Regions from separate parts of the Shewanella sp. P1-14-1 genome, predicted to be linked through region 1. Evidence: predicted binding sites of a transcription regulator. Region 1 holds the regulator's gene; each other region holds the start of a gene.
What was found. Region 1 encodes LexA, which represses DNA repair genes until DNA is damaged. Its sites were predicted from a motif close to TACTGTATNNNNATACAGTA; they were not measured.
Positions count from the first base shown of each region.

Region 2: the regulator LexA is predicted to act here: its motif matches at 2,831-2,850, upstream of dinB (DNA polymerase IV).
Region 3: the regulator LexA is predicted to act here: its motif matches at 7,187-7,206, upstream of recG (ATP-dependent DNA helicase RecG).

Region 1 is NZ_LKTL01000019.1:95,050-106,360, reverse strand. It holds gene AN944_RS14745 (cytochrome c oxidase assembly protein) at 1-495, opposite strand, end outside; gene ctaD (cytochrome c oxidase subunit I) at 497-2,113, opposite strand; gene coxB (cytochrome c oxidase subunit II) at 2,123-3,682, opposite strand; gene AN944_RS14730 (cell division inhibitor SulA) at 4,123-4,629, opposite strand; gene lexA (transcriptional repressor LexA) at 4,626-5,243, opposite strand; gene plsB (glycerol-3-phosphate 1-O-acyltransferase PlsB) at 5,653-8,073, shown strand; gene mtr (tryptophan permease) at 8,085-9,329, shown strand; gene AN944_RS14710 (helix-turn-helix domain-containing protein) at 9,364-10,407, opposite strand; gene AN944_RS14705 (hypothetical protein) at 10,568-10,912, shown strand; gene AN944_RS14700 (HlyD family secretion protein) at 10,909-11,311, shown strand, end outside.
Region 2 is NZ_LKTL01000006.1:72,216-83,526, reverse strand. It holds gene AN944_RS05965 (aminoacyl-histidine dipeptidase) at 132-1,592, shown strand; gene dinB (DNA polymerase IV) at 1,686-2,765, opposite strand; gene bfr (bacterioferritin) at 3,078-3,545, opposite strand; gene bfr (bacterioferritin) at 3,558-4,028, opposite strand; gene nqrM ((Na+)-NQR maturation NqrM) at 4,418-4,639, opposite strand; gene AN944_RS05940 (FAD:protein FMN transferase) at 4,698-5,711, opposite strand; gene nqrF (NADH:ubiquinone reductase (Na(+)-transporting) subunit F) at 5,848-7,095, opposite strand; gene nqrE (NADH:ubiquinone reductase (Na(+)-transporting) subunit E) at 7,141-7,749, opposite strand; gene AN944_RS05925 (NADH:ubiquinone reductase (Na(+)-transporting) subunit D) at 7,755-8,387, opposite strand; gene AN944_RS05920 (Na(+)-translocating NADH-quinone reductase subunit C) at 8,387-9,181, opposite strand; gene AN944_RS05915 (NADH:ubiquinone reductase (Na(+)-transporting) subunit B) at 9,171-10,373, opposite strand; gene AN944_RS05910 (Na(+)-translocating NADH-quinone reductase subunit A) at 10,375-11,311, opposite strand, start outside.
Region 3 is NZ_LKTL01000018.1:67,957-79,267, reverse strand. It holds gene AN944_RS14045 (AMP-binding protein) at 1-1,000, opposite strand, end outside; gene AN944_RS14040 (hypothetical protein) at 993-1,544, opposite strand; gene AN944_RS14035 (acyl carrier protein) at 1,544-1,792, opposite strand; gene AN944_RS14030 (phosphopantetheine-binding protein) at 1,801-2,055, opposite strand; gene AN944_RS14025 (1-acyl-sn-glycerol-3-phosphate acyltransferase) at 2,084-2,932, opposite strand; gene AN944_RS14020 (beta-ketoacyl synthase chain length factor) at 2,951-3,721, opposite strand; gene AN944_RS14015 (DUF3014 domain-containing protein) at 3,987-4,859, opposite strand; gene recG (ATP-dependent DNA helicase RecG) at 4,993-7,068, opposite strand; gene AN944_RS14005 (response regulator transcription factor) at 7,276-7,896, opposite strand; gene AN944_RS14000 (sensor histidine kinase) at 7,900-9,051, opposite strand; gene AN944_RS13995 (tetratricopeptide repeat protein) at 9,125-9,814, opposite strand; gene AN944_RS13990 (calcium/sodium antiporter) at 10,032-10,958, opposite strand; gene AN944_RS13985 (AMP-binding protein) at 11,158-11,311, opposite strand, start outside.

The sequences.
Region 1 (11,311 bases):
AGTCAAAGTTTTAATGGAATCGGGTAAGTCAGGATCCACATAAAAGATTAATGGCAGTTCAGCATTAGCCTTTGCAGCTAGGGGCTGTTGATTAAAACAGAAGCATTCCGTTTTATTGAAATATGCAGCGCCTTGGCCAGGCGATACCGAGGGTATCGCTTGGCCTACAAGAGGTTTAGCAGAAAGGTTTTTTGCTAAAAATGCAGTGCGAGTTAGCTCTCCTGGATGAACCTGTATTCGGTTCACTTTGGGGCCAAACTCCCATGGCATACTGCCTTGCACTTGGGCGATAAATTCAATAGTAATGGTGCGTTCTTTATCAACGACCACCGCTTCATAACGACTTGCTGTACCTTGAGGCTTTCCGTTAATGCCTAAGGTCTCGCAAAGCACGTCATAAAGCGGTACCAGCGCAAAACCAAAGCCGAACATACCTATTGATCCTAATACCAGACCTATAAGTAAGTTACGGTTTGATTTTGTTGGCTGGCTCATATCACTTCACCTCTGGTGGTGTGGTGAATGAGTGGTAAGGTGCTGGACTGGCAATGGTCCACTCCAGTCCTTCAGCGCCTTCCCAAGGTTTATCAGCCGCTTTCTCGCCACCTTTGACACATTTAATCACTACGGCTAAGAAAATTAGCTGTGATAAGCCAAATGCGAACCCGCCGATTGAGACAATTTGATTAATATCAGCAAATTGAATGGCGTAATCTGGAATTCGGCGAGGCATGCCTGCTAATCCTAAAAAGTGCATCGGGAAAAACAGCACATTGACTGAAATCACGCTACACCAAAAATGCCAGCGCCCTAGGGTTTCGCTATACATATGGCCAGTCCATTTTGGTAACCAATAATAGGCAGCAGCCATAATAGAGAACACCGCTCCAGTCACCAGTACATAGTGGAAATGCGCCACCACGAAATAAGTATCATGGTATTGGAAATCAGCAGGTGTTATCGCCAGCATCAATCCTGAAAAACCACCAATGGTAAAGAGAATAATAAAGGCAATCGCAAATAACATAGGGGTTTCGAACGTGATTGAACCACGCCACATCGTTGCTACCCAGTTAAATACTTTTACCCCTGTCGGCACCGCAATTAACATGGTGCAGTACATGAAAAACAGTTCAGCAAATACTGGCATCCCTGTGGTAAACATGTGATGCGCCCAAACCAAGAAGGATAAAATCGCAATACTGGACGTGGCGTAAACCATCGAAGCGTAACCAAACAACTTTTTACGACTAAAGGTGGGAATAATGGCCGAGATAATCCCGAACGATGGCAAAATCATGATGTAGACTTCAGGGTGACCGAAGAACCAGAAAATATGCTGGAACATGACGGGATCACCGCCACCTGCGGCATCAAAGAAACTGGTACCAAAGTATTTATCGGTTAATACCATGGTAACCGCACCTGCAAGTACGGGCATCACTGCAATCAGCAAGAATGCAGTAATTAGCCATGTCCATACAAATAATGGCAACTTCATCCAAGTCATGCCTGGTGCACGCATATTAACAATGGTCACGACCACGTTAATTGCGCCCATAATCGAACTGATCCCCATGATATGCACCGAGAAAACAAATAGTGCAGTGCTATCAGGGCTATAGGTAGTTGATAGCGGTGCATAGAAAGTCCAGCCAAAGTTAGGGCCGCCGCCTTCCATAAACAGCGAACTCAACAGAATCGCGAAGGCAAATGGTAAGATCCAAAAGCTCCAGTTATTCATTCGAGGCAGTGCCATATCAGGTGCACCAATCATCATTGGGATCAGCCAGTTGGCTAACCCTGTGAAGGCGGGCATGACGGCACCAAATACCATAATAAGACCATGTACTGTGGTCATTTGGTTAAAGAAGTTAGGGTCAACTAACTGTAAGCCTGGCTGAAATAGCTCTGCGCGAATGACCATTGCCATCGCACCACCAGTGAGGAACATAATAAAACTGAACCATAAATACATAGAACCAATGTCTTTATGGTTAGTGGTTAATATCCAGCGCATGATGCCTTTTGGCGCGCCATGATGGTGATCATCATGGCCGTCATGAGAATGTTCATCATGAGCTGGGGTAGTATCTTGTGTAATTGTGCTCATCTGTATCCCTTACTTTCCATGACCAACAACATCGGTGGCTTGAACAGCATCACCAGTATTATTTCCCCAAGCATTTCGCTCATACGTCACAACAGCTGCGAGTTGCTGAGGTGAGAGTATGGAGCTAAATCCTTGCATTGCTGTACCAGGTTGGCCATTGATAACCACTTCAAGGTGTCCTTCAACAGGGCCCATGACTAACGGACTGCCCACTAACGCAGGGAATGCGCCAGGTAAACCTGTACCAGCGGCTTGGTGACATGCAGCACAGCTGCTGAGGTAAACTTGCTCACCCATTGCCATCAGCTCATCCATAGATAAGTCATCCATAACAACGTCAGGCGTTGCTTCTTCAACGACGTCAGCAACCACTTGTTCTACCTCAGGTTGTGTCGCTGGTAACTCAGCAGGCAAAGTAACAGGCGTTGGCTTATCACTTGCATCGCTAGGTGCCCCACCAGAGTTCACATCTGCAGCTTGAACCACATCACCAGAATCATTACCCCAAGCGTTTCGCTCGTAGGTCACAACAGCTGCAATTTCTGTTGCAGTAAGCTGTTTCGCGAAGGCTTGCATGGCAGTACCAGGCTGGCCGTTGACGACAATATCAATGTGGCCAGCAACTGACCCTTTAATGATTGGGCTGCCGATAAGAGACGGGAATACACCAGGTAGTCCTGCACCATTTGGTTGGTGACAAGCGGCGCATCGGCCCATGTAAACTTGTTCACCTTGAGCCATCAACTCATCAAAGGTCAGGGTTTGCGACAGTGACGCTTCGGCCGCGGCTTTTGCATCAGCAGTTAGTTGTTTTTGATCTTTTAGCCATTGCTCAAAGTCTGCTTCAGAAACGGCTTCAACTACCACCGGCATGAATCCGTGGTCTTTACCACACAACTCAGCACATTGACCTCGGTAGGTACCAACCTTATCAATCTTGGTCCAAGCTTCATTAATAAAACCTGGGTTAGCATCTTTTTTCACCGCAAATGCAGGAACCCACCAAGAGTGAATCACATCATCTGAAGTCATTAAAAAGCGTACTTTACGATTGATTGGCAGAACGAGGGGCTTATCGACTTCAAGTAGGTAAGTTTCAGTTTTCGTTTCTGTCCCAGTAATTTGATCGGCAGGGGTGGAAAGTAAACTGTAAAACTCGACGTCTTCATTAAAATAGCTGTAATGCCATTTCCATTGAGAGCCGGTTACTTTAATAGTTAACTCCGCATCACTTGGGTCTTCCATAGCAATGAGGGTTTTTGTGGCAGGAATTGCCATACCAATGAGGATAAGAAACGGCACGACAGTCCATGCTATTTCCACTTTGGTACTATCATGGAAATCAGCAGGTACTGCACCCTTTGATTTTCTATGATAAATCATGGAGTAAATCATGATTCCAAATACCACAACACCAATAGCACAACAGATATAAAGAATGATCATATGGAGGTCGTAAACCTTACCACTGATCTCTGTTACCCCTTGGGTCATGTTAAGCGGCATATCAGCCGCTGCAAGTGGCACTGCAAAAAACAGCACCATTAATCCATACAACAATCGCTTCACAAGACTACTCCTCTGCCAATTGCGATTTGCAATAACAACAAGGAAAAGTCACACAGTAATACTCTGCTCTATGCAAACTTTTCTATTCCCGAAAAAGTTTGATCACTTCAAAGTACACGGTGGCAGTGAGTATTAATACTCGATTATTCTATTGGGTTTTGGTGGCCACACTTGTACCTAATACTGAACTTTTCAATTCTTAAATTGACGCTTTTTATTCAAGGCTTTCTATACCGCATGGTACCAGCACAATCTTTACAGCGTTTTATCACTTATGTTCATTTTTACCACTAAGAGAGGTCAATAAATGTTACTCCCTTGTTAACTACATTACTTGGAGATTAAATATTGATCAAGATCACTTTATCATCTAATTTGCTGAAAAAAGGCGCAAAAAAAAGCCCGTCACCGAAATGAAGGGCTTTTTTAGCAAATAGACTTTAGTGAAATGCAGATAAATTCAATTGAGTTGCAGTCACAGGATTACTGGCGTTTAATTGGTCATCACGTAAGTGAGTATTTACATCTTCAATAATGACACCTTGCGCTAAGGCGCTTTTAGCGACTAATTGAATGCGACGATTATCACGAGCATCTAATGGGGTTGTCCATGTAATCACTGCGCTGGATGTACCACTTGTGAGTGCTTTTTCCATTGCCCACAGTGTTTCGACTTCATCTTTAGTGTGAACCAGTAATACACGGTCCATTCTGACATTGGCGTTCGCTAGAATTTGTTTGTAACCAATGTGAGGTGGATTAATCAGTACAATCCATCGCCCTTGTTGACTTAATACGGCTAACTGGCCGCATAGCTGAGTTAATTCAGTTAACCCTTGGTTAGCTGTTTGTTTGGTTTCGATACCTTGCTTTACTGGCGCAGCTGCTGATGCCATGTCCATCCATAAACCTGGGTGACGTGGTGCATTACCTATTAATGTGTTCATAACCAACCTCCATTACGGATAACGCCAACAGCGAGCCCTTCAATCGTAAGGCTTTGGCATGTTAAATCGACTTTTATCGGCGAGTACTGCTCGTTTTCTGCATGCAGATAAACAACGTTGCCTTTCTTTTCAAAACGCTTCACGGTGACATCATCATCAACACGGGCAACAACGACTTGACCATTTTTAGCTTGCTGCATTTTGTGAACCGCTAATAAGTCACCTTCAATAATGCCAATATCCTTCATACTGTCGCCACGAACACGTAGTAAGAAATTAGCATTGGGTTTAAACATTTCAGGATCAACTTGAAAGTATTGTTCAACATGTTCTAACGCCAAAATTGGTTCACCAGCCGCAACCTGACCAATCAGTGGTAAGCCTTCTTCGACTTCCTCTTCTTCTTGGACCATACGAATACCGCGAGAGGTACCTGGAATAATTTCAATGCAACCTTTTTTAGCGAGTGCTTTTAAATGTTCTTCTGCAGCATTAGCACTTTTAAAGCCTAATCTAGTGGCAATTTCTGCACGAGTTGGTGGCATACCTGTCTCGGCAATATTGCATTTAATTAATTCTAGAATTTCAGCTTGTCGTGGCGTTAAAGGTCTCATGTTGATTCCTGTTTTTTTATACAGTGACTGTCATTATATACAGTATCTTTGGTCGCGCAAGTATTAACCAACATTTTTTGCTGATAAAGCAATAGATATGAATTTTTATCGAAGTTTTTAGTTATTTAAAGATAATAAAATCAGTGGTTTATTGTTTTTGTGGGTCGTCGGTAAATTAGTGTGTTTTATTATTGATGACTCAAGTGAATAAGCCAAAAAGTACTGGATACCGTCTATTTATACAGTACTGTACCTAAATGTTTTGCTACTTACTAAGTGATTGATACTTGATGTTAGAACCAACAAAACTTGCTACTTAAATGTTAACTAGATTTACCGAGGTTAGTGTAACTGAATGATATTCTGGTATCCTATGCGCAATAAATCGTTGTTGATAATGCGAAGACCCATGCTAAAACCAGATTCTATCATTGCTAAATCATTACGTTGGATTCAGAAATTAATGGTACACAGTGTTGTTGTGCCTGAGGATCCGTTCGCTGACCTTAACTTAGATCCTGACAAACCAGTGGTCTATGTGATGAAAACGGAGTCGCTGAGTGATATTGCTGCCTTACATGAAATGACAGCTAAATATAACTTGCCAAGTCCGTATGAACGGTTAGATGTTGATGGTTTCAATACCCCTAGAATTGTGTGTGTGGAAGGGCGTAAACCCTTGTTTGGTAAGCGCCATAGTAGCGATAAATTTGTAGCAAACTTTACTAAGTTGCTCGAATTACACCAAAAGAACAAAGAACTCGACATCCAGCTTGTGCCTGTAAGCCTATATTGGGGTCGTATCCCAGGTAAAGAAGATGACACCATGACCGCTGCTGTTTTTGAGCGTGAAAACCCAACATGGTTACGTAAATGGTTAATGATTCTATTTTTAGGTCGCCATAATTTCATTCAATTTTCTAATGCCATGTCGCTGCGTTATATGGCTGATGAACACGGTACAGATGTCAGTATTGCGCATAAGCTTATCCGTGTGGCTCGTGTGCATTTTCGCCGTCAACGTAAAGTGATGACGGGGCCTCAGCTTCCTAATCGTCAAGCGATGTTCAATTCGCTGTTAAAGTCAGAATCCATCAAGCGTGCCATTCAAGAAGAAGCCGTTAACAAAAAAATTCCCGAAGAAAAGGCACGTGAAAAAGCCATTGAGTACCTTGATGAAATCGCAGCAGACTATTCGGATAACTTGATTCGTATTGCTGAGCGTTTCTTAACTTGGCTTTGGAACAAGTTATACAGTGGTATTAGCATCAAGAGTGCGGAGCAAGTTCGTAAACTGCATCATGATGGTCATGAAATCGTTTATGTGCCGTGTCATCGAAGCCATATGGATTACTTATTACTGTCATATATTCTTTATTATCAAGGCATGGTTCCACCGCATATTGCGGCAGGGATTAATCTTAACTTTTGGCCGGCAGGTCCAATGTTCCGCCGTGGTGGTGCCTTCTTTATCCGTCGTAGTTTTAACGGTAATAAGCTTTATACCGCAGTATTCAGAGAGTATTTAGATCAACTATTTGCTAAAGGCTATTCAGTTGAGTATTTCACTGAGGGTGGTCGTTCACGTACTGGTCGTCTACTTGCTCCTAAAACGGGCATGCTAGCCATGACGGTAAACAGCGTATTGCGGGGTATCGAGCGTCCTGTGACCTTAGTGCCAGTGTATCTTGGCTACGATCATGTCATGGAAGTGTCGACTTATCATAAAGAATTAAGCGGTAAGAAAAAGCAAAAAGAATCTGTATGGCAAGTATTTGGTGCATTGCGTAAGTTGGGTAACTTTGGACAAGGTTACGTTAACTTTGGTGAGCCAATTAACGTACAGCAGTTCTTAAATCAGCAGTCGCCAGATTGGCGTGAAGAAGTGGCTAAAGATCCTGAGCAAAAACCAACGTGGTTAACGCCTGCGGTTAATCAATTAGCCAATAAAGTGATGACCAACATTAACAGTGCAGCAGCTGCGAGCTCTGTTACGTTAACCAGTATGGTGTTATTAGCCGCTGAACAAAATGCATTAGAGCGCACAGAGCTGGAACGTCAGCTAGATTTATATCTTAAATTGATGAAAGAAGTACCTTACACTGATTACACCTCAGTAGCTCAAGGCAGTGCTAGTGAATTAGTTGATCAATGTCTATCACTGAAAAAGTTTACTTCGCACACTGATCAAATTGGTGAAATTATTGCGATTGAAGAGTCTTCAGCAATTGCGATGAGCTACTACCGAAATAACATCATCCATTTAATGGCAGTTCCTTCGTTAATTGCGAGTTGCTTGGTGCAATACGAAGAGTTTAATCGTCAAAAAATTCATGAAATCGTTAATGACTTCTACCCGCTACTCAAAGCTGAGTTGTTTATGGGGATTGAAGACTTACCCGCTTACATTGATAGCGTATTAAACTTATTTGTTGAGCAAAAGCTTATTTCGGGTACAGACGAGTTTGAACTCAATCAAAGTAATATTACCCAGTTAATGTTATTGTCTGAAACTGTCAGTGAGACATTACAACGTTACGCGATTATCTTTAATTTATTGGCTTATAAACCGGATATTGAACGTTCAGATCTAGAAAGCGCGAGCCACTTATTAGCTCAGCGTTTAGGTGCTTTACACGGAATTACTGCGCCAGAGTTTTATGATAAAAAACTCTACAATAATTTGAGTGTAAAATTAAAAGAATTAGGGCACTTGTCGGGTAATGACAATCAGTTTGCTGTCATCCGAATTCGCGACCATGCCAATGGTATGTTGCGTTTATCTGTTCGTAAAACCATAGTAGATAGCGTCACTATGGAACATGGGTAACCACTAACTTTATGAGTTCAACACAATCACAACCGCACAATAAATCATTATTAGGCGGTGCTATGATTATTGCCGGTACCACAGTCGGTGCCGGTATGTTTTCCCTTCCTGTTGTCAGTGCTGGTATGTGGTTTGGCTATTCCATTGCCATGCTAATCGGTATTTGGTTTTGTATGTTGGTGTCAGGCTTAATGCTACTTGAAACCAACTTGCATTTTAAACCTGGCGACAGTTTCGACACGTTAACCAAAGTGACATTAGGCCAATTCTGGCGGATAGTTAATGGGCTTTCCATTACCTTCGTATTATATATTCTGACTTACGCTTATATCAGTGGTGGTGGCTCTATTGTGAACCACACCTTGTCAGGTATGGGCATTCATTTACCACAAAGTATTGCAGGCTTAGTTTTTGCCCTTGTGCTTGCTGCGATTGTGATGATTAGCACTAAAGTGGTCGACCGTATTACGACAGTAATGCTTGGCGGGATGATCATTACTTTCTTTTTAGCCGTCGGTAATTTGCTGATTGATGTGGAAACCGTGAACTTGTTAGTCCCTGACGGACAGGCGAGTTTTGCTCCATATATTTTAGCTGCCATTCCTTTTGGTCTGACAAGCTTTGGTTATCACGGCAATGTGCCAAGCTTAGTTAAGTATTATGGCAAGCAGCCTAATGTGATTATCAAGGCGATTTGTATCGGTACCTTTATCGCGTTAGTGATTTACACGTGCTGGTTAATTGCCACCATGGGCAATATTCCTCGTAGTCATTTTAGCGATATTATCGCTCAAGGTGGGAATATGGGCGTATTGGTTGCGGCATTGTCAGATGTGATGTCCAGTGCTTGGCTAAATACCATGTTAACTTTGTTTGCTAATTTGGCCGTTGCGTCATCTTTCTTAGGGGTGACCTTAGGCTTGTTTGATTATTTAGCAGACTTATTTGATTTTGATGAATCGGCTAATGGCCGAATCAAGACCGCTGCAGTGACCTTTATACCGCCAACCATCTTAGGCTTATTATTCCCAGATGGTTTTTTAATCGCTATTGGTTTTGCCGCTCTTGCCGCGACAATTTGGGCTGCTATTGTGCCAGCGATGATGGCGTATAAGTCACGTAAAATGTTCCCTGATGAGAATAGCTTTAGAGTTCCTGGTGGTACGCCGCTAGTGGTTGTAGTGATTCTTTTTGGTGTGCTAACAGCAGCTTGTCACTTATTGGCAATGGCTGATTTATTACCTGTTTATCGATAAGCTATACGCAATATTGATAATCTAAAAAAGCCCTCTATTGAGGGCTTTTTTGATGCAATTTTTCAACGTACTGAGTCGGTGATTGATGATGTAATCGCCTAAAACTTTTACTGAAGCTGCGAACACTGGCATAGCCAAGTAGCTGCGAAATCTCTTTAACCTCTTTGCCTTCAAGCATATATTTCACTGCTAAATTTCCTAAGATATAGCGCATTAACTCTGTAAAACTAAAGCCATTACGCTGCAATCGTCGCTGTAATTGTTGTTTCGAAAAACCACATAATTCCGAAAGGGAATCTAATGTGGGTAAACCATAAAAACGTATGTAATTCACCAGCTCATAAAGCACTTTAGGCGTGTCATGGGGTTGAGGCATATTTAAATATGAGTCGAGTTGATTGAGGCTAATACTACTTTTGTTATTGCGCTGAATATGTTGGGAGGTGGATAGCGAAGCTAAAAAGTGTTGTTCAGAGCTAATCAAGGAGTCGACATCAAGCCATATCTCGGTTTGCGGCGCATTCCAGGTCACTTTGGTTCCAAATACTGCTTCGCTCTCCTGTTGGTTAATGGCGGGGCCACTGAGCATCACTTTAATCGGGGTGAAGTCTTTGCCTAAAAAGTGCTTGCAGGTATTTAGCAGTGTTAAGGCTATGCGGAGCGAGTCATGGGATTTGGCTTTGCCGCTGACATAGTTATTGCGATAGCACCATTTAATAATCTTATTCGACTGAGCACCGTAGTAACTTGCACCTGAATGAAAACAAGCCATGGCATAGTTAATGCGCCGAAAGGTAATTGCCAAGTCTGGAGTCGCCAAGAACCAGTTGTTAGGCATATTAAATTGGTTGACGGTTAAGTAGTGTTGGAGCGTCAACATATAATCTTGAACATTCGATAATTGCTCAATCTTACTCAGCCACATTGATACTTCCGAGAAAGGGATTAATGTCATGGGCTCATTCAACAAGCTTTGAGGGATCGATAGATCCTTTGCTGTGATGCCATAGTGGGCTTCAACCCCTTTTAGCACGGGTAAAATACAGCAAACTCGAATAAATGAAACTTCAAATGCCATGTCAATTTCTCGTTAAGTGCTTAGGATCGGTAGATGATATTTAAGTAACTATATATATCAAAAAACATTGATAATTGATACGTATGGTTACTTTGTGTTGTGGTTTTGTCGTTTGGGTGCACACTACGCAGCATCTAAGTTAACAAGAGGTGCAATCACTATGAGTTTATTCAGTATGCCATTCGTCGATTCTGGAGTTGATGTTGCACTTCATGGTGTGGCTTTAGTTGTATTGGTCGGGGCTGTCGCTGCCGCAGGATTCGGTTTTTGGAAAGTTCACGAGTTGCCGATTCATAAAGCTCACAAAGAAAAACATCAACAAATAGGACTGATTACTGCGCTCACATGGATAGGGTTTATCTGGCATTGGGTTTGGGTGTTAGCAGTCATGGTCGCGTTTATTGATAGTGGTAAAGCATTAAGAAGGATCAGAGATATTTGGCGAGAGAATGAACGGGAAGAGCCTGTTACCGCCACTCCAGCAAAAGAGGAGATTAGCTCATGATTGAAGGTTTAGCAGTTTGGGCGTTGTTCATCTATATTTTACGCTTGATAGGTATGCCTTGGAATAAAGGCACAAAAGCTTTTTCATACTTAGGCGGTGCTGGCTGGTTACTGTTTGTATGGGTAGGACTATTAAACTATGCGCCTATGGATATTACAGGTGGCTCTGTTGTGCAATCTCCGCATATTCAATTGCGTCCAGCTTCGACACAAATTAAAGGTAATGTAAAAGGTATCTATGTCGAACCTAATCAAAGAGTAACAGCAGGGCAATTAATCTACGAGATAGATGATGAGCCTTATCAAATAGCGCTGAATAAGGCTAAAGTGCAGCAACAAACAGCTAAGGTTGCATTGTCACTTGCTAAAGAAGATATAGGTATCGCTGAAAAAGTTTTAC
Region 2 (11,311 bases), on a different contig from region 1:
AATGGTTAATATTTATTTACAGATTTTAGTCAGGTTTCGAACAATCAAATCATCCAGATCACTGTCTGTACAAATCATTATGGTAAACTGTGGTTCATCTATTCCCACCTCATAACTATAAGGGAGTCTCCGTGACAGCGATTAATCAATTATACCCTCAGCCACTATGGCAATGGTTCGAACAAATTTGTTCTATCCCGCATCCATCAAAGTTTGAACATGCTTTAAGTGCGCACATTCAACAGTGGGCAAAATCAAAAAATCTTAGCGTTATTGAAGATAAGGTCGGTAACCTTATCATCAAAAAAACAGCCTACCCAGGCATGGAAAATAGAAAAGTCGTGGTACTTCAAGCCCATATTGATATGGTGCCGCAAAAGAATGCAGACAAAGTTCATGATTTTGAAAAAGACCCTATTGAAGCCTATGTCGATGGTGAATGGGTAAAAGCTAACGGCACCACATTGGGCTCTGATAATGGTATCGGTATGGCATCAGCTCTTGCAGTGTTAGGTGCTGATGACATTAAACACGGCCCATTAGAAGTCTTGTTAACTATTGATGAAGAAGCTGGCATGACCGGCGCTTTTGGACTCGAAGCAGGCATGCTTGATGCTGATATTTTAATTAATACCGATTCTGAACAGGAAGGCGAAATTTATATGGGTTGCGCTGGCGGTGTCGATGCGCAAATAAGCGTGCCGATGTCGTGGCAAGCCCCTGAGCAAACCAATGCTAGCTTCAAATTAACCTTGTCGGGACTTAAAGGTGGTCACTCTGGTGTGAACATTCATTTAGGTCGTGGTAATGCGAATAAATTATTAGCACGATTCCTATTCATTTATGCGGACGATTTAGCACTTGAATTAGTCAACTTTACTGGTGGTTCATTACGTAATGCGATTCCTCGTGAAGCGAATATCAGCTTTATGTTACCTAGTGAAAACCAAGTAAAACTTGAACAAGCGATTACTGAGTTCCAAGCCTTAGTACGTGCAGAGCTATCGATTGCCGATCCTGACATGTTACTGACACTTGAATCAATCGAGACACCAGAAAAGGTCATCGGCGAAGAAGCGCAGAATACCTTAATTGACTTACTTCATGCTTGCCCGAATGGCGTTATGCGTATGAGTGATGAAGTTGAAGGCGTAACAGAAACATCACTGAATGTCGGTGTTATCAACACTGAAAATGAGTCTGTAGAAGTCCTATGCCTTATCCGCTCGTTAATAAACTCCGGTCGTGAAGAAATCGAAACTCAGTTAACAGCATTAGCTAACTTATCAGGTGCAAGTATCGAACTTTCAGGCGCATACCCTGGCTGGAAACCTGATAATAACTCACCTGTAATGGCGATAGTTCGTGACACTTATAACGACATTTATAAAAAAGACCCTACGATCATGGTGATCCACGCAGGTCTTGAATGTGGTCTGTTTAAAGAACCCTACCCGACTATGGATATGGTATCTATTGGTCCTACAATTCGCTTCCCGCATAGTCCTGATGAAATGGTTAATATCACAACCGTTGGACAATACTGGGAGTTACTGCTTGCGGTACTTGAACGTATTCCAGCAAAAGACTAATTAGTAAAAACGTCAAAAAGGCTGCCATTCTCATTGAGAAAGGCAGCCTTTTTCATTTAAGCGAAGCGAGTAGTCAGTAAAATACGCATCCGCTTAAAAGTTTAAATCAAGTTGTTCAGTGTTCGACTGTTTATCCTTGGTATCAATTTCAATATCAGCTAATCCGACCGACACGCCGACTAGACGAATCCCCCTGCCATTTGCTCGCGCTAGAGCTTGGCTTAATAAATCATGAAACAGGTTCAATGATATTTCATCACTACGGTGTTCAATCGTGGTCTGTTTAAAATCATTAAACTTAAGCTTAACCACTTGCTTATGAATTTGCCTATCCTTTGCACTGCGGTGAACTCGAGCAATGAGTTCTTGAATTAACTGCGGCATGACATTATTGCACTGCTCAAGCGTAAAGATATCTTGTGCTAGTGTGGTTTCAACTCCGACCGATTTCCTGACTCGATTGGGGCTGATTGTCCGATTATCGATACCTTGCGCACGTTCAATCAGAACTCGACCAAATTTACCAAATGCTGCAATCAGTTTATCACTTGGGTAATGTTGCACGTCTTCACAAGTTGTTAGACCAAGGGCGGCTAGCTTTGCCGAGGTCACTTTACCCACGCCAGGAATTTTATTCAGCGTTAATGGCTTTACGAAGGCGTTAATATCTTCAGGAGGGATAACATACTGCCCATTGGGCTTATTTAAATCTGAAGCAATTTTGGCAAGAAACTTAATGGGCGCAACACCTGCTGATGCTGTTAACCCGGTTTCATCGAGTATTTCTTGACGAATCGCCTTAGCAATTAAAGTGGCACTACCCTTGTGAGCATGGCAGTCCGTGACATCTAGGTAGGCTTCGTCTAAAGATAAAGGCTCAACTAAATCGGTATAGCGATGAAAGATAGCTCTAATTTGTACGGAAATTGATTTATAGACATCCATTCGACCTGGCACTAAAGTGAGATCTGGGCATAATTTTAACGCCTGATAACTCGACATAGCAGAGCGTACACCAAACTGGCGAGCTTCATAATTACACGTGCTGATCACGCCTCTGCGATCGCTTCTGCCCCCCACAGCTAAGGGTTTGCCACGCAATTCTGGAAAATCTCTCATCTCCACCGCTGCAAAATAACAATCCATGTCGATATGAATAATTTTACGGACCATTTTCAAGCAAGCTCTTTCTAGCTCATTAACTGATTAATTAATTTATCATAGCAGATGGATAAAATCACTGTATAAATAAACAGTGTCGTATAATAACACTAGTAACGCTGATATTTGAATCAAATCTGCTTATCAATGAACCGAAATTAGCTATTTCAACAAGCGTTTGCGACTTAACATGGTGATTTAGTTACGGAGATGTCTGTTACACATTATTTATCTAAGCCCTTTTATAGTGACTTTTTCACCAAGTAACTTAGTATAAAAACAAAAAAGCCCAACATTGTTGGGCTTGTTAATACCAGTGACTTTTTACATTTTCGTCTGTAAATAGTTCTGTAATCCAACACGATCAATCAGTCGAATTTGTTTTTCTAACCAGTACATATGATCTGATTCAGTATCATCTAATAATACTTCTAAGATTTCACGAGTTTGGAAATCTTCTTTTTCTTCACAAAGTGCAATGACTTCACGTAAATGATCAGCAACGGCATACTCGTAGTTCAAATCATTTTTCAGCATCTCTTCAACATCTTTACCTATGTTGAGTGCTTCACGACTCGCAACGTCTGGAGTACCTTCTAAGAATAAAATACGTTGTACTAACTTGGCAGCATGCGCTTTTTCATCGTCTGATTCATGAAGAATACGAGTGTATAACTCATCAAATCCCCAATCTTCATACATATGAGCATGAACAAAATATTGATCCATCGCCGACAATTCACCGGTTAATAGTGCGTTTAGCGCTGCAATAACTTCTGGATGACCTTTCATGTTAAATTCCTATTAATCTTTAATTTGTGATTGAAGGTAATTTTGAATACCTGTTTGATTGATTAGTTCTTTTTGAGACTCAATCCAATCAAGATGTTCTTCTTCATCTTCGAGTAAATCTTCAAGTAGATCACGACTCACATAGTCACGCTCTGCTTCACACAACTTGATGGTTTCTTTCAGTACGACAAGCTGCTCGGTTAACGCTTGCTCGTCACAATCAAGCATCTCTTCACAATGCTCACCAATACGTAACTTATCGAGTTGCTGTAAATTGGGTAATCCTTCCAGAAATAACACACGCTCAATTAGCTTGTCGGCATGCTTCATATCTTGAATCGATTTCTTGTATTCTTTTTCATTCAGGTTTTCTAAACCCCAATGTTTGAACATGCGTGCATGTAGGAAATACTGGTTAATGGCAGTTAACTCACACGTCAGCACTTTATTCAGCTGACTAATTACTTTAGGGTGGCCTTTCATAATTCTGTCCTTTAATTCAAGATTGATCTGGATCAATTTCCAACAGGATAGTACATACGTTCATTAATTACAAATACCCTTTAAAATCATACACTTGATTAGTGATAATCATTATCATTACAACTTAGGTTATTAACTAGTTTCACTTTAGTTTAAATACCGTTAACTTCAATGGAATCACGGTTATAGGTTAAAAATACAAAAACGCTACATGCGCTTGATCACAGATTAATCGTAAAATGTTACCTAAAAAGATTTTTGTAAATTTTGTATCGAATGAGATGACAAACTATTTCAGACATAAAAAAGCCCAATGAGATAAACCTCATTGGGCTATTTAATTAACCTAGATCCGCTAAATCGCTTTGAGTATCGCGATGAGATAAAGGTTAAATAATACGGTTCTGATTTAGCTTAGCTTCACGCTCAGATTCCGCCATTCGACGTTTTCTTTTATCGCACGGATCATCGCAATCACAAGCTTTTTCGATGCCAAGAACACCAAGACCACCGCAACTGCCTTCTACAGCTTTACGCTTAATAATGTAGCCAACAGACATTAATAGGAAAAATAATAACAACACGACAAAGGCCGCTATAAAGGTACTCATCATAATTTCTCACTTATACTTCTTTATCATTGTATTGCCAATAAAGCTTAATCGCCACTTACTGAATATAAGGCCCGTAAGCTTCACTATAAAAGACTTCGTAATGGTCGTCATCTTTCTCAATCAACATAACTGGTAAGTTCTGCTCATGAGCAAGTGCCAATGACGCTTCGGTACCCAGTACCATCATTGCCGTAGCATACGCATCAGCAGTCATACTACTAGGATGTAATACTGTGACTGAAGCTAACTTGTGTTTAATTGGGTAACCCGTTCTAGGGTCGATGAGGTGCGAGAATCGCTCACCCTCTTCTTCATAATAAATACGGTAATCACCTGATGTAGCTAAAGCCATATTGCCAGGTTCTACGACCTGCTGGATGACGCCACCCTCAGTCGTTGGCTTTTCAACTGCAATACGCCAAGGCGAACCATCATCCTTCACACCTTTAACACTGATCTCACCACCAATTTCAACTAAGTAACCCGCTACCTGATACTTATTAAGTAAGTTAGCTATTTTATCTACGCCATAACCCTTAGCAAGTGAAGACAAATCCACATACAAGTCGGGGTTAGTTTTAGTAATCTTTAGCCCATTAATGGTAAAGCCATGAATATCAGCCTTTGCTTTAACGATATCAATGGTTTCTTGGCTTGGTATTTCCGTAGGGCGCTTGTCTGGCCCAAACCCCCAAAGATTAACCAGTGGGCCTAATGTGATATCTAACGCACCACCTGTCACATTGTATAATCGTACCCCTTCTTTAAATACCTTGATGGTATCTTCCGAAACAGTGATGCTTTGGTTTACTGACAGCTTATTGAAACGAGACAATTCTGACTTAGGTCGATAAGTCGACATTTGGTCATTCACTAACTCAAGCGCAATGTCGATTTCCGCTTGCAATAGTTGGGTGGTCGGTAAGCGATCATTTCTCACCACTTTGATGTGGTAAGTCGTTCCCATAGTATTGCCCGATAACGACACAATATCGTCTTCACTTCCACAAGCAGTTAGAAGTAATACAACCAAAGATACAAGCAGTGCTTTAAAAGAAATATTAATCATCTCAAACTTCAAATTAGGGTTATCTAACATAAAAAAATGCAGCTTACTTAACGAAGATGACCTCCGTGTCAGCAAGCTGCAATTTATGACGTTCAATGTCTTTTAGGATTATATCTAATCATTTGCGATTAGCACATTAGCCACCAAAGTCATCGAGTAAGATGTTTTCATCTTCAACACCTAAGTCTTTAAGCATACCGATAACAGCAGCATTCATCATTGGAGGTCCACACATGTAGAACTCACAATCTTCCGGCGCATCATGGTCACGTAGGTAGTTTTCATACAATACGTTGTGAATGAAACCCGTGTATCCGTCCCAGTTATCTTCTTCTTGCGGATCAGATAACGCAACATGCCATTCGAAGTTTTCATTTGCTGCAGCTAAGCCATCAAAGTCTTCTACGTAGAACATTTCACGCTTAGAACGTGCGCCGTACCAGAAGCTCATCTTACGCTTAGAGTTAAGACGCTTAAGTTGATCGAAGATGTGTGAGCGCATTGGTGCCATACCAGCACCACCACCAACAAACACCATTTCAGCATCAGTTTCTTTTGCGAAGAACTCACCAAATGGACCAGAAATAGTGACTTTATCACCTTCTTTCAGGCTCCAAATGTACGAAGACATTTTACCACAAGGTAGAGTTAGGTTACGTGGAGGCGGCGTAGCAATACGCACGTTCAACATAATAATTCCAAACTCTTCTGGGTAGTTAGCCATTGAGTATGCACGAATAGTTTCTTCATCAACTTTAGATTCAAGGTTGAAGAAGCCAAAGTGCTCCCAGTCGCCACGATACTCTGCAGGTACATCAAAATCTGCATATTTAACATGGTGAGCTGGCGCTTCAATTTGGATGTAACCACCAGCGCGGAAAGGCACTGATTCGCCATCAGGAATTTGTAGCTTAAGCTCTTTAATGAAGGTTGCTTTGTTATCGTTAGAGATAACTTCACATTCCCACTTCTTGATGCCGAAGATTTCTTCATCAAGTTCGATATCCATGTCAGTTTTAACGTTAACCTGACAGGCTAAACGACAACCCTGACGAGCTTCACCTTTACTGATGTGATCAAGCTCGGTCGGTAAAATATCACCACCACCTGATTTCACATTCACACGACACTGACCACAAGAGCCACCGCCACCACAGGCACTTGATACGAAAATACCGTTATCAGCTAATGCGCCAAGTAACTTGCTTCCCGCACCTGTTTTAATTGCTTTGTCGCTATCATCATTGATTGAGATAGTGATATCACCGCTTGCAACCAGCTTAGATTTAGCGAATAGGATCACTAATACTAAGATCAAAACGATTGCAGTAAACATACTCACACCTAGATATACATCTATTGGAGTAGCGTTAAGAATATCCATTAACTTATCCTTTAAGGTTCAAAGTAATACGTCGTAAGGTCTCTCTTAAAGAGAGACACCTGAGAACGACATGAAACCTAGCGCCATTAAACCAGAAGTGATGAAGGTAATCCCTAAACCACGTAGGCCATTTGGCACATCAGAATACTTCATTTTCTCACGAAGACCGGCTAACAATACGATTGCTAATGCCCAACCAATACCTGAGCCGATACCGAATACCAAGCTCTCACCTAGGTTGTAGTCACGCTCAACCATGAATGATACTGCACCAAAAATCGCACAGTTGACGGTAATCAATGGTAAGAAAATACCTAACGCGTTATACAAAGGAGGAAAGTACTTATCTAACGCCATTTCCAAAATTTGTACGAGTGCAGCGATAACACCGATGAAAGTAATGAACTTCAAGAAGCTCAAATCTGCATCAGGTACACCTGCCCAAGCGAGTGCGCCGGGTGCTAATAAACCTTGATAGATGATTTGGTTAACTGGTACAGCAATGGCAAGAACCACAATTACTGCTACACCAAGTCCCATCGCAGTTGTGACTTTCTTAGACACAGCCAAGAAGGTACACATACCCAAGAAGAAGGCTAATGCCATGTTCTCAATGAATATTGAACGAATTAACAGACTAATATAATGTTCCATTGCGCTTACCCTTTCGCTTCTACTTGCTCTGGCTTGTAAGTACGGATAATCCAGATCAACATACCGATCAAGAAGAACGCACTAGGAGGAAGAAGTAACAAACCATTTGGTTGGTACCAGCCACCGTCAGAGACCTTGCTTAGGATTTCAACACCAAATAAAGAACCGTTACCAAATAGCTCACGGAAGAAGCCAACTGATAATAGGATTGCACCATAGCCTAAGCCGTTACCGATACCGTCCATAAAGCTCATTAAAGGTGGCGTTTTCATCGCATAAGCTTCTGCACGACCCATTACAATACAGTTAGTGATAATCAAACCAACGAATACTGATAACTGCTTAGCTACGTCATAGGCGTAAGCTTGCAATACTTGGTCAACCACGATTACTAACGAAGCAATAATCGTCATTTGCACAATAATACGAACACTGCTTGGAATGTGATTACGTAAAATCGAAATAAATAAATTCGAAAATGCGGTCACTGCAGTTAACGCTAATGTCATTACAATAGCGGTTTCCATTTTCGCGGTAACAGCTAGCGCACTACATACACCCAGAATTTGCAGAGCAATTGGGTTGTTATTAATGATAGGTCCAGTCAGAACCTGTTTAAGTTCTTTAGCATCAGCCATTAGCTAAGTCCTCCATTGCGTGCTTTTTCGATAAAGCGTGCAAAACCTTCTTCACCTAACCAGAAAGTTAATGAATGCTGAACACCATTACTTGTCAGTGTCGCACCAGATAATGCATCTACACCGTGAACTGAAGAAGCGATAGTTGGAACTTTAGTCACTTGAATAGCTAAGTTGCCATTATCATCATAAAGTTTCTTCCCTTCCCACTTCGCAATCCATTGTGGATTTTGAACTTCACCACCTAGACCTGGGGTTTCACCAGAACCAGTGAAGTCGTAATACACTAAACTACGAATCGTGTTCATATCAGCTTCAACTGCTAAGAAAGCAAACATGGTTGACCATAAACCGTAACCTTTAACAGGAATAATAACGGTTTGTAGAGCATTGTTATCATCTTTTACAAGATATATAACACCTTGATTCGCTACACGTTTAACAGAAGCAATATCGTTTTCAGGTTTGAAAGAAGTCGCTGGAGTTCGCGCTGCTTTTTCAACATCAAACGTATCAGCATCACCATCTACAAAGTCACCCGTTTTTAAATCAACTAGGCGAGCTTCAACGTACTTATTGTACTTTTCGATGATAACGTCTTTCTCTACTTTGCCAGCTTTAGTATCCACTAAGCCCGCAGCTTCAAGAATATACTTTTGCTTATCTAATAATTTATTTTGTTGTTGAGTCGGCTTTAATAATACTGCTGCAGTCGAAACAAACATTGAGCAGACAAAGCACAAACCAATAACAACAAATAATGTTTTGCCGATTGATTCTTTATTACTGGCCACGTGAAATCCTCCGCTTAACATTTGCTTGAACCACAAAGTGGTCAAATAAAGGTGCGAATAAGTTAGCGAATAGAATTGCTAACATCATGCCTTCAGGGAATGCTGGGTTAATAACACGGATAAATACCGCCATCGCACCAATTAACAGACCGTAAGCCCATTTCGCATTATTAGTAAATGAGGCTGAAACAGGGTCAGTCGCCATAAACATCATACCGAAAGCGAATCCACCTAAAACAAGGTGCCAATACCATGGTGTTGCAAACATAGCGTTGGTATCACTACCAATAACGTTAAGCAATGTTGATACCGCAATCATGCCAAGTAACACACCACCAATGATGCGCCATGAAGCAATACGGGTATAAACGATAACTGCGCCACCAAGTAAAATAGCAAAGGTAGACACTTCACCTACAGAACCAGGAATGAAACCGAAGAATGCGTCCCACCAATCTTGCGTTAAGCCATATTCTAATGTGCCTTGTGCCGCTTGGCTCAGTGCAGTAGCACCAGAGAAACCATCAGCAACAACCCATGACGTGTCACCTGACATGTTAAGTGGGTAAGCAAAGAATAGGAAAGCACGACCAGCTAATGCAGGGTTAAGGAAGTTACGACCTGTACCACCAAAGACTTCTTTCGCAACAACCACACCGAAGGTAATACCTAGTGCAACCATCCATAATGGAATTGTTGCTGGCAGTGTTAATGCAAAAAGAATCGAGGTAACAAAGAAACCTTCGTTAACTTCATGGCCACGAACAGAAGCGAAAAGCACTTCCCAGAAGCCACCGACCGCAAAGGTCACCGCGTAAATAGGTAAGAACCAACAGGCGCCATACCACATCAAGGCTGCAACACCTGAGTCTGCGGTAAGCTCAGTTCCAAACAAGCTAAATAAGCTAACTTGCCATACATCAGGAGTAGCAAAGCCAGCAATTAACGCATCTTGCGCTTGTAAGCCAACGTTGTACATACCAAAGAACATCGCAGGAAAAGTACAAGCCCAAACCGTAATCATCATACGCTTAAGGTCAAGGTTATCACGCACGTGCGTGCTACCTTTGTTTACTTTACCCGGAGTGTAAAACACAGTCGCAGCCGCTTCATACAGGGCATACCACTTTTCGTACTTGCCGCCTTTTTCAAATTGCGGTTCAATACGCTCGATAAAATCTTTCAAGCTCATATTAGCCTTCCCTCTCGATCGTATCTAAACAATCACGCAGGTATGTACCATAGTCATACTTGCCCGGACATACGAAGGTACACAATGCTAAATCTTCTTCGTCTAGTTCAAGTGCACCTAGCGCCGCAGCACCATCGTAATCACCTGAAACTAAGTCACGTAGTAGCATTGTTGGTAAAATGTCTAGCGGAACAACACGCTCATAATTACCAATTGGCACCATTGCACGGTCAGAACCACCAGTACTGGTCGTCATATTAAATAAACGTGAACGGTTTAAGTGGCCTAAGAATGCACGTGTAATAGAGAATTTGTCGCTACCAGGCATCGCCCAGCCAAACAATTCTTTTTCAGTGCCTTCAAGCAACAAACTGATTTGTTGATGATAACGACCAAGGTAAGCATGAGGACCTGCAGCTTGACGACCACTTAATACTGAACCAGAGATAACACGTACAGCATTACCTTCTACCTCATCAGCGGTAATTTCAGTTGTGCTTGCACCTAAGACCGTACGAATTAAACGTGGGTTCTTAGCTTGTGGGCCACCAATGGCAATAACACGTTGAGTGTTAAGTTCGCCTTGAGTAAATAGCTGACCGATTGCAATCACATCTTGATAGCCAACATGCCATACAGTGCGTGTTGCAGATGCAGGAAGTAAGTTATGAATATGAGTACCCACTAAGCCAGCAGGATGCTTTCCAGCAAACTCTTCAACTTGTGCATTCCCAAAAGGAATATCGGCACCAGGTGCTTTAGCCAGGAATACTTTGCCTTCAGTTAACTTAGCAAGTAGGGTCAAACCGTTTGCGAAGTCTTCTTTGTGCTCAGCAATCACAACGGCAGGATCTGCAGCTAGTGGTTGGGTATCTATTGCGGTGACGAAAATACCAGCAGCGACTGAGTCAACAGCAGGTACTTTACTGAAAGGGCGA
Region 3 (11,311 bases), on a different contig from region 1:
CTAATTCAATCTTGTCATCACACTTCATCCATCCATTACTGGCAGGTAAATAAGGTGATTTGAGCATCAATGCACCATCTTCATCATTCTCACATATCTCAACGCAGCTGAAAGGAAGCCAAGTTCTGTTTGGCTCCATTTGACGTCGATAGGCAATACCGCCTGTTTCTGTGCTGCCAAAGACCTCTATAGGGAACTGACCATAGCAGGTATGAATGTGCTGAGAGGCATCGTATGACAAAGGGCCACCTGAACTGAATATCAGACTTGGTGCTAACTGTTGTTGTTCAAACTCCAAAGCTTCTGGCAAGCGTGATAATTGGGCTGGGCTACTTATCAAGCATAAGTTCGGCATTAAGGCGATGTAGTAACTTAAGGTTTCAGGGTATTCAACGAGATCACTTAAAAACGGACGACTTGCAGCTAAAGGCCACAATATTTTGAATAACAAACCATAAATATGTTGATGTGAAACGGTAGAAATAACGCTGCACTGTGGCAGTCGAGATGCAAAGGTTTGTTCTAAAATGCTGACTTCAGCATCCAGTTGTTCAATTGACTTTGCAATGGCTTTAGGTTCGCCGCTACTCCCTGATGTGAATAAAACTAACTCGCCAATTTGGCTGGTTTCAGGCCAAGATTTATTGGCAAGGCCGAGCTCTTTTTTAAGCAAAATAAATTGCTTAACTTCACTAAGAGGTTGATCTGAAATTACCCCATCAAAGGCATGGTTTAGCTCAGTTAGCGTGCCACCTTGGATATTAGCGGGCAAAACCACTTGCTTACCTGCAAGCAAGGCTGCACACATGCCAGCAGCAAATAAATCACTGGTTTCAGCTGCGAGTAACCAACGTTTGATCGGGCTGGCATTAAGTTGTTCAAATAGATGGGCAACATGGGCTGTAAACAGTGAACCCGTCACAATGTCATGATGATTGAAACTAATTAATTGTTGCGTTTTAGGGCCATTATGTAGCCAGTTTATCAGCAAGTTATTCATGTTTTTTCAACCAAAATTTGCGATATAACCATTCTCCACCGAGTAATAAACCCATGAGGATATAGGCAATGAATCCATTATAAAGCGTCCACCATTCAAGCGAGGCAAACTGTGCAGTGTAGAGCGCGAAACTGCCATTGATGATAAATAATCCACACCATAAACGGGTAACATTATTTAAATAACCAATGGCCGAATCAGGTAAATCTGGTTCTTTTAATCTGGCCAAACGTTCAATCATACTTGGGCCTTGTTTTAGTGAGTAACTAAATAGCCCTAGCATGGTGAGGTTTATCACCACTGGGTAGAACAGTAACCAATCATTGCGTTTAGCAATAAAGCTCGCAGCTGTGAGTCCAATGCCCACCAGTAGCGGCAGCGCCATAGACTTAAGTTGTTGCTTACTCAGCGCAAGTCGCGCAATTAATACAGCACAAAGCAGTAATGCTATTGCGCCTGGTGGTAAGAACTGCAAACCTAAATACACCGCTATCGGGTAGCAAATAAGTGCGATGGCGGTGATAATTTGCAGTACTAGCACCATTAATCTTTCATTAAACCTTCAATCGCATTAACGACATCTTCAACTGTACGCACTGTTTTAAATTGTTCTGGTTGAATCTTTTTTCCGGTCATTTGTTGAAGCTTTATCACTAAATCCACAGCATCAATACTGTCTAAATCAAGTGCTTCATAAAGTGAAGCATCTAAGGTGATATCTTCTGCTTCAATTTCAAAATCATTGACTAAAATTTGCGTCAACATGTCTAGGATTTGATCACGATTTTCCATGATGACTCCTAAGAACGCTGTGATTCAATAAAGCTAGCTAAGCTTGCTACGCTGTAAAAGTGTGCTTTAGTTGCTTCTGAATTAGCTTCTATTTTGATATCGAATTGCTTTTTAATTGCTAAACCTAGCTCAAGCGCATCGATTGAGTCTAATCCTAAGCCTTCACCAAATAGTGGTGCGTCAGTTTCAATATCGTCGATACTGACATCTTCTAAGTCGAGGCAGTCAATAATGAGCTGCTTAATTTCGTTGTGTAAATTCATATTAATATTCTAATTGTGATTGGTGTAATTAATGTTTGCTCATGTTGCGTAATGGCGGTAATGCTGTGAGTTGCTCAGCGTAATACTGCTGCAACTCTCTTGTCAGAACTCTGGCCATTTTAGCTTCATTGTTTTGACTAGCATCATACCTTAGGTACTCAAAAGGTGCGCCCATTTCTACAGACATATTGATTGTTTGCCTTGGTAGTTCGTACCAAGGTTGCTGCTTTGTCAGTCCGGCCACATCAATACGAAGTATGACTGGCATGATATCAGTTTGTGTACGTAATGCGATATTTGCAGCGCCACGTGCAAATGGATTTGTTTTAGCCCCCACAAGGGTACGAGTGCCTTCTGGGAAAATAATTAAGTTTGTATCTGTTGCTAACACTTGCTGACAGTCTTTTAGTAACAAGTCTGCACCACGATTAGGAATATACCCTGCTGATGCTAATACACCGCGTATAAAGGGGTTGCGCCATAATCCTTGTTTAACAATACAACCGGCATTGGGCATTAAACTGATTAACACCACCACATCAACCAAGGTTGGGTGATTAGCCACCACTATCACTCCTTTTGCCTCGCTTAAGCTAGGGAGCGTTTTGGTACTGACTTTAATGACTCCGGTTGCACTGAGCATCCACACAAAACCTTTAAACATAATGTGGACCGCTTTTTGTACTCTGGCAATTCGTTGCTGTTTTGTACCCGGCCACAAACGTAATACAGGTAAAACAGTGAGCGAGCTTAATAGTCCACCTAAACCAAAAACAACATAACATAAGGTGCCACCTATCCAACGAGGTACATATGCTAGCCCCGTTAAGTAAGGGGCCGGTTCAGGGAACTCTACTGCGCTGTTTTTATTCGTCATACTCTGCAACTTATAATATCAACGACTTTCATGTCGCTGGGTCGTGTGGTCATGATCTAATTGTGGCGTCAATTGCCACTGCCAATGAGCCAATTGACCTGTTAGCGAAGTTTGCGAAGCAATAGCATGAATAAATTGCGCATAACTGATTGGCTGGGACTCGTTTGTATTGCCGTTTGATAGCGTCAATTGACCTAGAACAGTGTGCTGATGCTCAGTGCTGTTGGCTGGGGCAAGATATAAGCCCATTGCCAAAGGTAATTCATATTCTTGGGTGTATTGATTGTAAATAGGCGGGACAGGATCGTCACCAAAGACAAGCAGAACCGGTTCCGGGTTTTCAGCTAGCTGCGCAAATGCTTCAATCATGGCTTGGGATAGGCTTTCTTCACCTGCTGCAACAGAAGTTGAAGCTGCGGTATTGCCACTCACTATACCGTAAATGCCACTGGCTGTGTTGTGTACTGACTGGCTGAAAGCTAATGGAGAAAGCGCTTCTTTATCAACAATATCTTGTAATAAACCCAGTGTGCGAGTGAGTTCGCCATGACGAGAAGCAAACACGCTGCGGCAATGTTTTGCGGGTTGGCAGTCATGGGCTGCAGTCAGCATCATTTTAGTTAAGCGGCTAAAACGGCGACGTTGCATGGCTGGCACGTGAGCTAAAGCGGGAGAGGTTTTATTTTCTGTAGTTGGGTTGGCAGCATTATCCCATTGGCGCCAGCTTTCTTTATCTTGAAAGTCTAGAGACCATGCGCCCCATGAAAGAATATCAAATACTAATTGCACTACATTGCCTCTGGTACGACTCAGGTATCCCTTGCTGAGATGGCCACATCGATAGGGTTTGGACGCTATGAATATGGCAGCTTGTTGTTAATTTAATAACGTCAGCAATTGTACCGTAATATTTAGCATCACAAAAACAAAAAATAGCGACATAAGGTCGCTATTTTGTGGGTGCTTGAACTGCAAACCTAATCGAGTAACTTGCTCTTATTCGATTAGGGTTTGGCTGCGATAGGTTGGCTAGTACTAAAAATACCTACAAAAGCTAGTTGTTTAGCTGTTGTTTAAGCTTTCTTACAGCACCTTTGATTTTCTTGGTATTTTCAGGCCCCATGCGCACCATTAATTTTTGAATGTTAGGTAGCGACTCAAGTTTAGGGTCAACAAATAAATAGTTAACACTGATTGATGACAGCTCAATTGGATCTTCGATAATGGGGGCTGCCAAAATCACATCAAATGCTTCTACCATACGTTCATTGAAGCTCATGTCACTATAACCAAGTTCTTCAAATGCTTCGTCAAATAAAGGCGATAACTCTTCAAAAGTACTGATTAACTGTTCATCATTCATGCCCGCTATCATGTCTGCATAGAGATCATAACGGTGGTAGCTGTCTGGGTTTAAGTAGATTTTGTCGGTAATTTCACTGACGCTAAAGCTGTCTTTAGGACCTTTTAAAGGGCTGGCTTTATGAATGACTTCACCTTGTGCCATGTTGTCGACAAATACCACAAACTGGCGAGCAATGTCTTTTTTAAGGATGATGGATTCGATTTTCATTCCATCAGCCATTTCAATGGTTTTTTGCTCTACAAAATCATCACTTTCGGTCAGTGCTGGTAGTGGTTCAACGACCACTTCAGGTTCTGTTGGAATGATTTCGGTCGGCTCTACCACTTCTGGTTCAACAATCACTTCTTCAATTGGCTCTTGCTCGATGGGCTGTTCAGGCACCGGCTCTGGCAATTGTACTGGTGTTGGGGCTATCACCTCAGGTTCAGACGGCTCTGACGTGAAATAGAAATAACCTGCACCAGCCAAAATAACGGCAATGGTTACGCCGATAACACCTGCATTGCTGCCACCTGCACGGCTCGATTGTGGTGTTGCTCTGTCTTCTTGATTGACTTGCATTTCTATTCCTTAGCTTTAAACATCAAAAGTGGAACTGAACACGAGATAAATATTGTTTAGCCTCAAGCTCATCACTCATTCTGCAATATTATTAACGCTTGTCTAGTGATAATAGACCTAAGTTAACAATAATTTATGCTTGTACGTATTGCTGGCGATCACCTAACCAACGGTGAATGATGCCATCAACATTTTCAGGTACTTGTCGCATGACATGTGCGGCAAGTTTTTGGGTGTTTTCAATTAAATACTGGTCTCTGACCAAATCTGCTATTTTCATTTCTGCCAGCCCAGTTTGACGAGTGCCGAGCACTTCACCTGGGCCGCGGATCTCTAAATCTTTTTGGGCAATAACAAAACCGTCATTACTCGACCTTAATACACCAAGTCGTTTTGTTGCTGTTTGCGACAATGGCGCTTTGTAAAGCAGTAGGCAATGACTCACGACTGAGCCGCGACCGACACGACCACGTAATTGGTGTAATTGCGCTAAGCCCAGCCTTTCGGGGTTTTCAATAATCATCAAACTGGCATTGGGTACATCAACACCAACTTCAATCACAGTGGTTGCCACTAGTAAATGTAGCTCACCCGCTTTAAATTGAGCCATTATTTGCTGTTTTTCTGCGCTTTTCATTCGTCCATGCACCAGACCAATGTTGAGCTCTGGTAATAAACGACTGAGCTCTTCTGCTGTATCTTCAGCAGCTTGGCATTCCAGCACTTCAGATTCTTCAATTAAGGTGCAGACCCAATAAATTTGTCGATTGTCGTTTAAGGCTGCTTGCTTGACCCGCTCAATGACTTCATCACGGCGATTATCACTCACAGCAACTGTACTGACAGGCGTTCTGCCAGGTGGTAGCTCATCAATGATAGAGGTTTCTAAGTCGGCATAAGCTGTCATTGCTAATGTGCGAGGTATCGGAGTGGCTGTCATGATCAATTGATGAGGATGAAAACCTTGGCTAATGCCTTTTTCACGTAGGCCCAACCGTTGATGCACTCCAAAGCGATGCTGCTCATCGATAATTATCAGTGCTAATTTGTCAAAATTGACTTGCTCTTGGAAGATGGCGTGGGTGCCAATGACCATATTGGCGCTACCATCAGCGATATCCGCTAGTGATTGAGCCCTTGCCTTGCCTTTTAGTTTACCTGCAAGCCAGCCGACTTTTAGTCCGAGCGGCTCAAACCACGCTGCAAAATTAATAGCATGTTGTTCAGCCAACAATTCGGTGGGTGCCATCATCGCCACTTGGTAGCCATTTTCAATGGCTTGTAGCGCTGCCAGTGCAGCAACTAAGGTTTTTCCTGAACCGACATCACCTTGCACTAAACGCATCATTGGTGTTGGTTTCTCAATATCTCGGCTTATGTCTGCGACCACTCGCTGTTGAGCCCCTGTGGGTTTGAAGGGCAGGGCTTTTAAAAACGGGTTTAGTAGTTGGCCTGTTGCCGAAAGTGTGACAGCTTTATCAAGGTTGTTACGTTGACGCAGCTTTAGCATACTTAAATTGTGCGCCAATAACTCTTCTTGCACTAACCGCTGCTGAGCTGGATGCATCCCCATCTCCAAGTCAGCTTGTTCGATGTCATTGGGAGGCCTATGTATTAACTGTAAAGCATGGCTAATACTCATATTATTGGGTTGCAACTCGGCGGGGAGCAACTCGGTTAACCCGCCGTGAGTTAGGTGAGTCAGTGCTTGTTCGGTTAGTTTAATCCAACTGGCTTGTTTAAGACCTTCTGTTGAAGGGTAAATGGGGGTCAGTGAATCACTTAATGCTGGATTCTCGCCTTCTTTGATTATCTTGTATTCGGGATGAATAATCTCAAAGTGTCTTTTACCGCGCTTAATTTCACCATAAGCGCGAATAATCGCGCCGTTTTGCATGCCATTACGTTGGGCAACTGAAAAGTTAAAGAAACGTAGGGTTAGCATTCCTGTGTCGTCTGCAATAGTGCAGGTCAGCATGCGTTTGCGGCCAGGGACAATTTGGGTAGAAATGATTTCTGCTTCGACAGTGCCATACATGGCAGGATATAAACTCGCAATGGGATAGATTTGGGTGCGATCTTCGTAGCGCATAGGCAGATGAAACAGCACATCTTGTACTGTTTTAATACCCAGCTTATCGAGTTTTTCAGCGACTTTTTTGGCTACGCCTTTTAAGTCGGTAATAGGAACCTGATCCAATGGTTGCAAATCCACAATGCCTTCATATTGTCGAGTGTTGGCGCTATCATGCTAGCAAGGGTTAACAGAGTTATCCAATAAGTTATACAGTTCACTATCGAGTGAGAATGCTTGCTAGAGACAATAGTACTGTAAATATATACAGATATTTATGCCTATCTTAGCAGAGTTTGAATACAAGGCAATAATATTCCCCTTTTTGGCAGCTAAGCAACGCTATAACCAGCCTTTTTGTTTAGCGATACGGGCAGCATCAATACGATTACTGGCATTAAGCTTACTGATCGCTTCAGACAAGTAATTCCTGACTGTCCCTTCGGCAATGAACAGCTTTGCGGCAATATCACTGGTAGATAATCCTTCGCTGGCAAATCGTAACGCTTTTCGTTCCTTATCATTTAGCGGATCAATATCCCCGATGGCACTGATTGCAAGCTCAGGATCGATCACCTTTTTGCCAGCCATGACCTGCTTGATTGCCGATAATAAACTTTCTGTGGGGGCATCTTTTAATAAAAAGCCATCGACGCCACAGCCAAGCGCTCGCTTGATATAACCGGCTCGACCAAAGGTGGTTAAGATAATGACTTTGGTTTGCAGTGCTGCACCTTGCTGTTCTTTAAGCCATTGCGCTAATTCAAGGCCTGTATGCCCTGGCATTTCGATGTCACTGAGCAGTAAATCAAACGAGTGTTGTTTGAGTAACGCAATAGCCTGAGTGCCGTCTTCGGCTTCTGTGACTTCAACTGGGCCAATGGTTTCATCATTGCTAAGAGTGAGCAGTGCTGAAAGCGCTCCTCTCACCATAGCTTGATCCTCTGCCAGTAAAATTTTCATGAATCAGCTGTCCTTATCGGTAGAAAGAGGCAATGAAATCGTGAACTGATAACCATCGGTAATTTGATAGTTAAATGCGCCTTTGAGCAATTGAGCCCGTTCTGCGATGCCTTTTAGTCCATTCCCTTCCACTATCGCCTGTGTTGATGAATTATCAGATAAACGTACGTTTAGGGTGTTGTTTTGATGGCTAAACTGCCACCAACATTCAGTTGCGGTGCCGTGCTTGAGCATGTTATTGACTAGTTCAGTAAACATTAACCCTAGTTGTGATTCATATAACTTGGGCATCTCGGGCAGTTGACCGTTGACGTTCACTTCTATGCTTTGCTCTCGAAGGGATGCGGTTAATTGCTGTAAGGTGTCAGCCAAGCCTTTATGTTTATAATCCGATACTGTTTGTCTGATTTGACTAAGGCTGTCTCTGGCTATTTCTGCTAATTGACTCAAATGTTCTTTTGCTAAAGGCAGGTTTCCTGCTTCAACGAGTTTTTCCGCTAACTGCGCTTTAAGGGCGATAGACGATAAGTTGTGACCCATAATATCGTGAAGATCTCGAGCAATTCTTTCTCGTTCAAGGGCAGTCGCTAAACTGGCAATTTCATCATTTGATTGACGTTGCTGACGTCTAATTCGCTCATTGTTATGTTCTACTACACCAAATAATCCCACCACAAACACGATTAACATGCCGTATAGCGGGAAATAAAATGCGGGATACCCTACAAAATAGTTTAGTGTCCATAACCCAATACTGATGGCGATAAAGCTGATAATGCTGGTGCGTAATGAGTAAAAAAAACCAATAAAAAAGCCCGCAAAACTAAAAAATGAAATTCCGCCGCTGGTAAATAAACTGGCGATAACCGCAGTCGAAATCATTAAGGATATAGGGTATATGGCTTTTGCTTGGCTACTTTTATAAGCCCAAAAATAACCGTATAAGAACGGAATTAATAGCAATAGACTAATGCTTACACGCATAACATCATCACGCATAAACCAAATAGGTATGAAATAAAAAGTGAGGTTTAACAAATAGACCCAAGCCGTTTTTTGCTTGTAGGCTTTTTCTGGGTGGTTGTTTTCGTTAGTGGTCATATCCGTGTGAACCATTCCTTGAGCAGACTGATTGCCAGTATCTTGAGTATTCATAACCTTTCCTTAACAAGTTAGCATACTGCAACCCATCGGCAATGGGTAGCAGTAGCTTACAGGCCCCGTGGCATTATTGACTAGCATTCACTGTAGAGGTTGGGTTTAGCAGGAAGTTAGCCCAACCATAGTCTGGATTAATGGTTAACGCTTGTTGCCAGTCCTGCTCTGCAGCGTCTTGTTGACCGAGCTCTTGTTTGGCAAGACCTCGCCAAGTGTAAGCTTCAGCATGTCCCCAACAGATCTCATCACAAGGGTTTTGATAGCGTGCAATGGCTATTGAGGCCAACTCACTGGCTTTGTCGTAACCTCCACCATATTGCGCAGGCGTGTAAAATGCACTCATAGCTTTAACTAATGCAATTCGAGGGTTATCGGGACTTAATTGTTCAGCCTGCTGTAATAAAGCGCCTGCTTTAGATGATAATTGTTGGGCTTTAGCGCCGTCATAAGCGATTTGCATGCCATAGATTTGCGCGAGTAATGTCATCGATTCAGCATGATCTTCACGACTGATAACTGCTTCAAGTGTGGCTTGTGCATCAGTAAGCGCACGTTTTGCGACACCACGTTGTCCTAAAATATTGGCAGTAATTGCAATACGGTATTGGGCATATGCATGTTCATAATCAACACTTTGCTGGCTGATTTGATTGAGCGCTTCAAGGTTCATGGTATTGGCTGCTGCATCAATACTACTGATATCTGCGACACTGGTTTGACTGACTAAAGATAAGGTAGCGGCAATAAATAATGTTTTCATGATTAACTCCGTTTATTCAAGTGTGTGTTGAGTGCAGAGTTAGTATTCAATATTGGCGTGAATGTGTGCAGGCACAAACGTCATCAGTTTATGATGACAAATGTCATTAATAAAAAAGCCAGCATACTGAATTAGCATGCTGGCTTATGGTTTAGTCCTGATGTTATCGTCTTAGGCTTTTTGTTTTACCCTATCGCATAGACTGAACCGTTTACACTTACGCTTGGATCACTAAGTAACTGATATAGCCTAAATAGCTGGCGACTAAAACAGCAGCTTCTCGGCGACCAATCCGCAGGCCTGTGTAAGCAAAGGGCAGTAGTACTGCTGCTAATGCGATCATCACCACCCAGTCTATTTGGCTTATCTCATTACTGATAATAGGGTGGATGAGGGCCGTTACTCCTAAAATTCCTAAAATGTTAAATAGGTTTGAACCAACAACATTACCAATCGCTATATCACTTTCGCCTTTCAGTGCTGCCACAATAGAGGTGACAAGCTCTGGCATACTGGTACCTATCGCGACGATGGTGAGGCCAATAACCACCTCACTAATACCTATCGACTTTGCCATAGCAACTGCGCCATCGACAAACAAAATACCGCCTCCGACCAGCATAGAAATACCGACAATAATCATTAGTACTGAAAGGAGGTTGCTTTGATTTGTTGCACTTTCAGAGTCGTCATTTTGTTGTTTGTCTGCTGTGAAATAGCTAAATAATAAGTAACTGATAAGCAACGTAGTGAGAATGACGCCATCAAAAAAGCTTAAACCACCATCCAGTAATAACCCCCAAAACAATAATGAGGCCGCAATCATAATAGGGATATCTCGGCGCACCATTTGTGATTCGATTTTTATTGGATGGATAAGCGCGGTTATTCCTAAGATTAAACCGATATTGGCAATGTTTGAGCCGATAACGTTGCCCAACGCAATTCCGCTATTACCTGCAATAGCTGATTTAACACTCACTGCAAGCTCAGGGGCGCTGGTACCAAAGGCCACGATTGTTAAACCGATAATAAGCGGCGTAAGTCCCAACTTGAGCGCGATTTGACTTGCTCCTCGCACGAGTGCTTCTGCACCTAGGGTTAAAATCAAAAAACCGCCGATAATCGACAACATAATTAGCATGATTCACTCTCAAAAATGGCTGAAACCGAAATGGACGGCAAGCATAGTGATTTTTTAGTTTTGCGCAATTTAAATTATCGAGCCGGAGGTTAAATTTTGTTCATATAGCTTAGGTATAGCATAGGGTTATTTCGCAAATACCAGGAACAAAAAAGCACACCAATAAGGTGTGCTTTAATCAGTCTAACCAAACAGCGGGTTAAATTTCATCTTCCCAGCAAATTTTCGCACCACGAATACCATCAACTTTGGCACTAAACTGCTTTTCTAGCACGTGGCGTTTAATTTTAAGCGTTGGAGTCATTGCATCATTTTCAATGGTCCAAGGCTCTGTTACCACAACCATAGCGTCA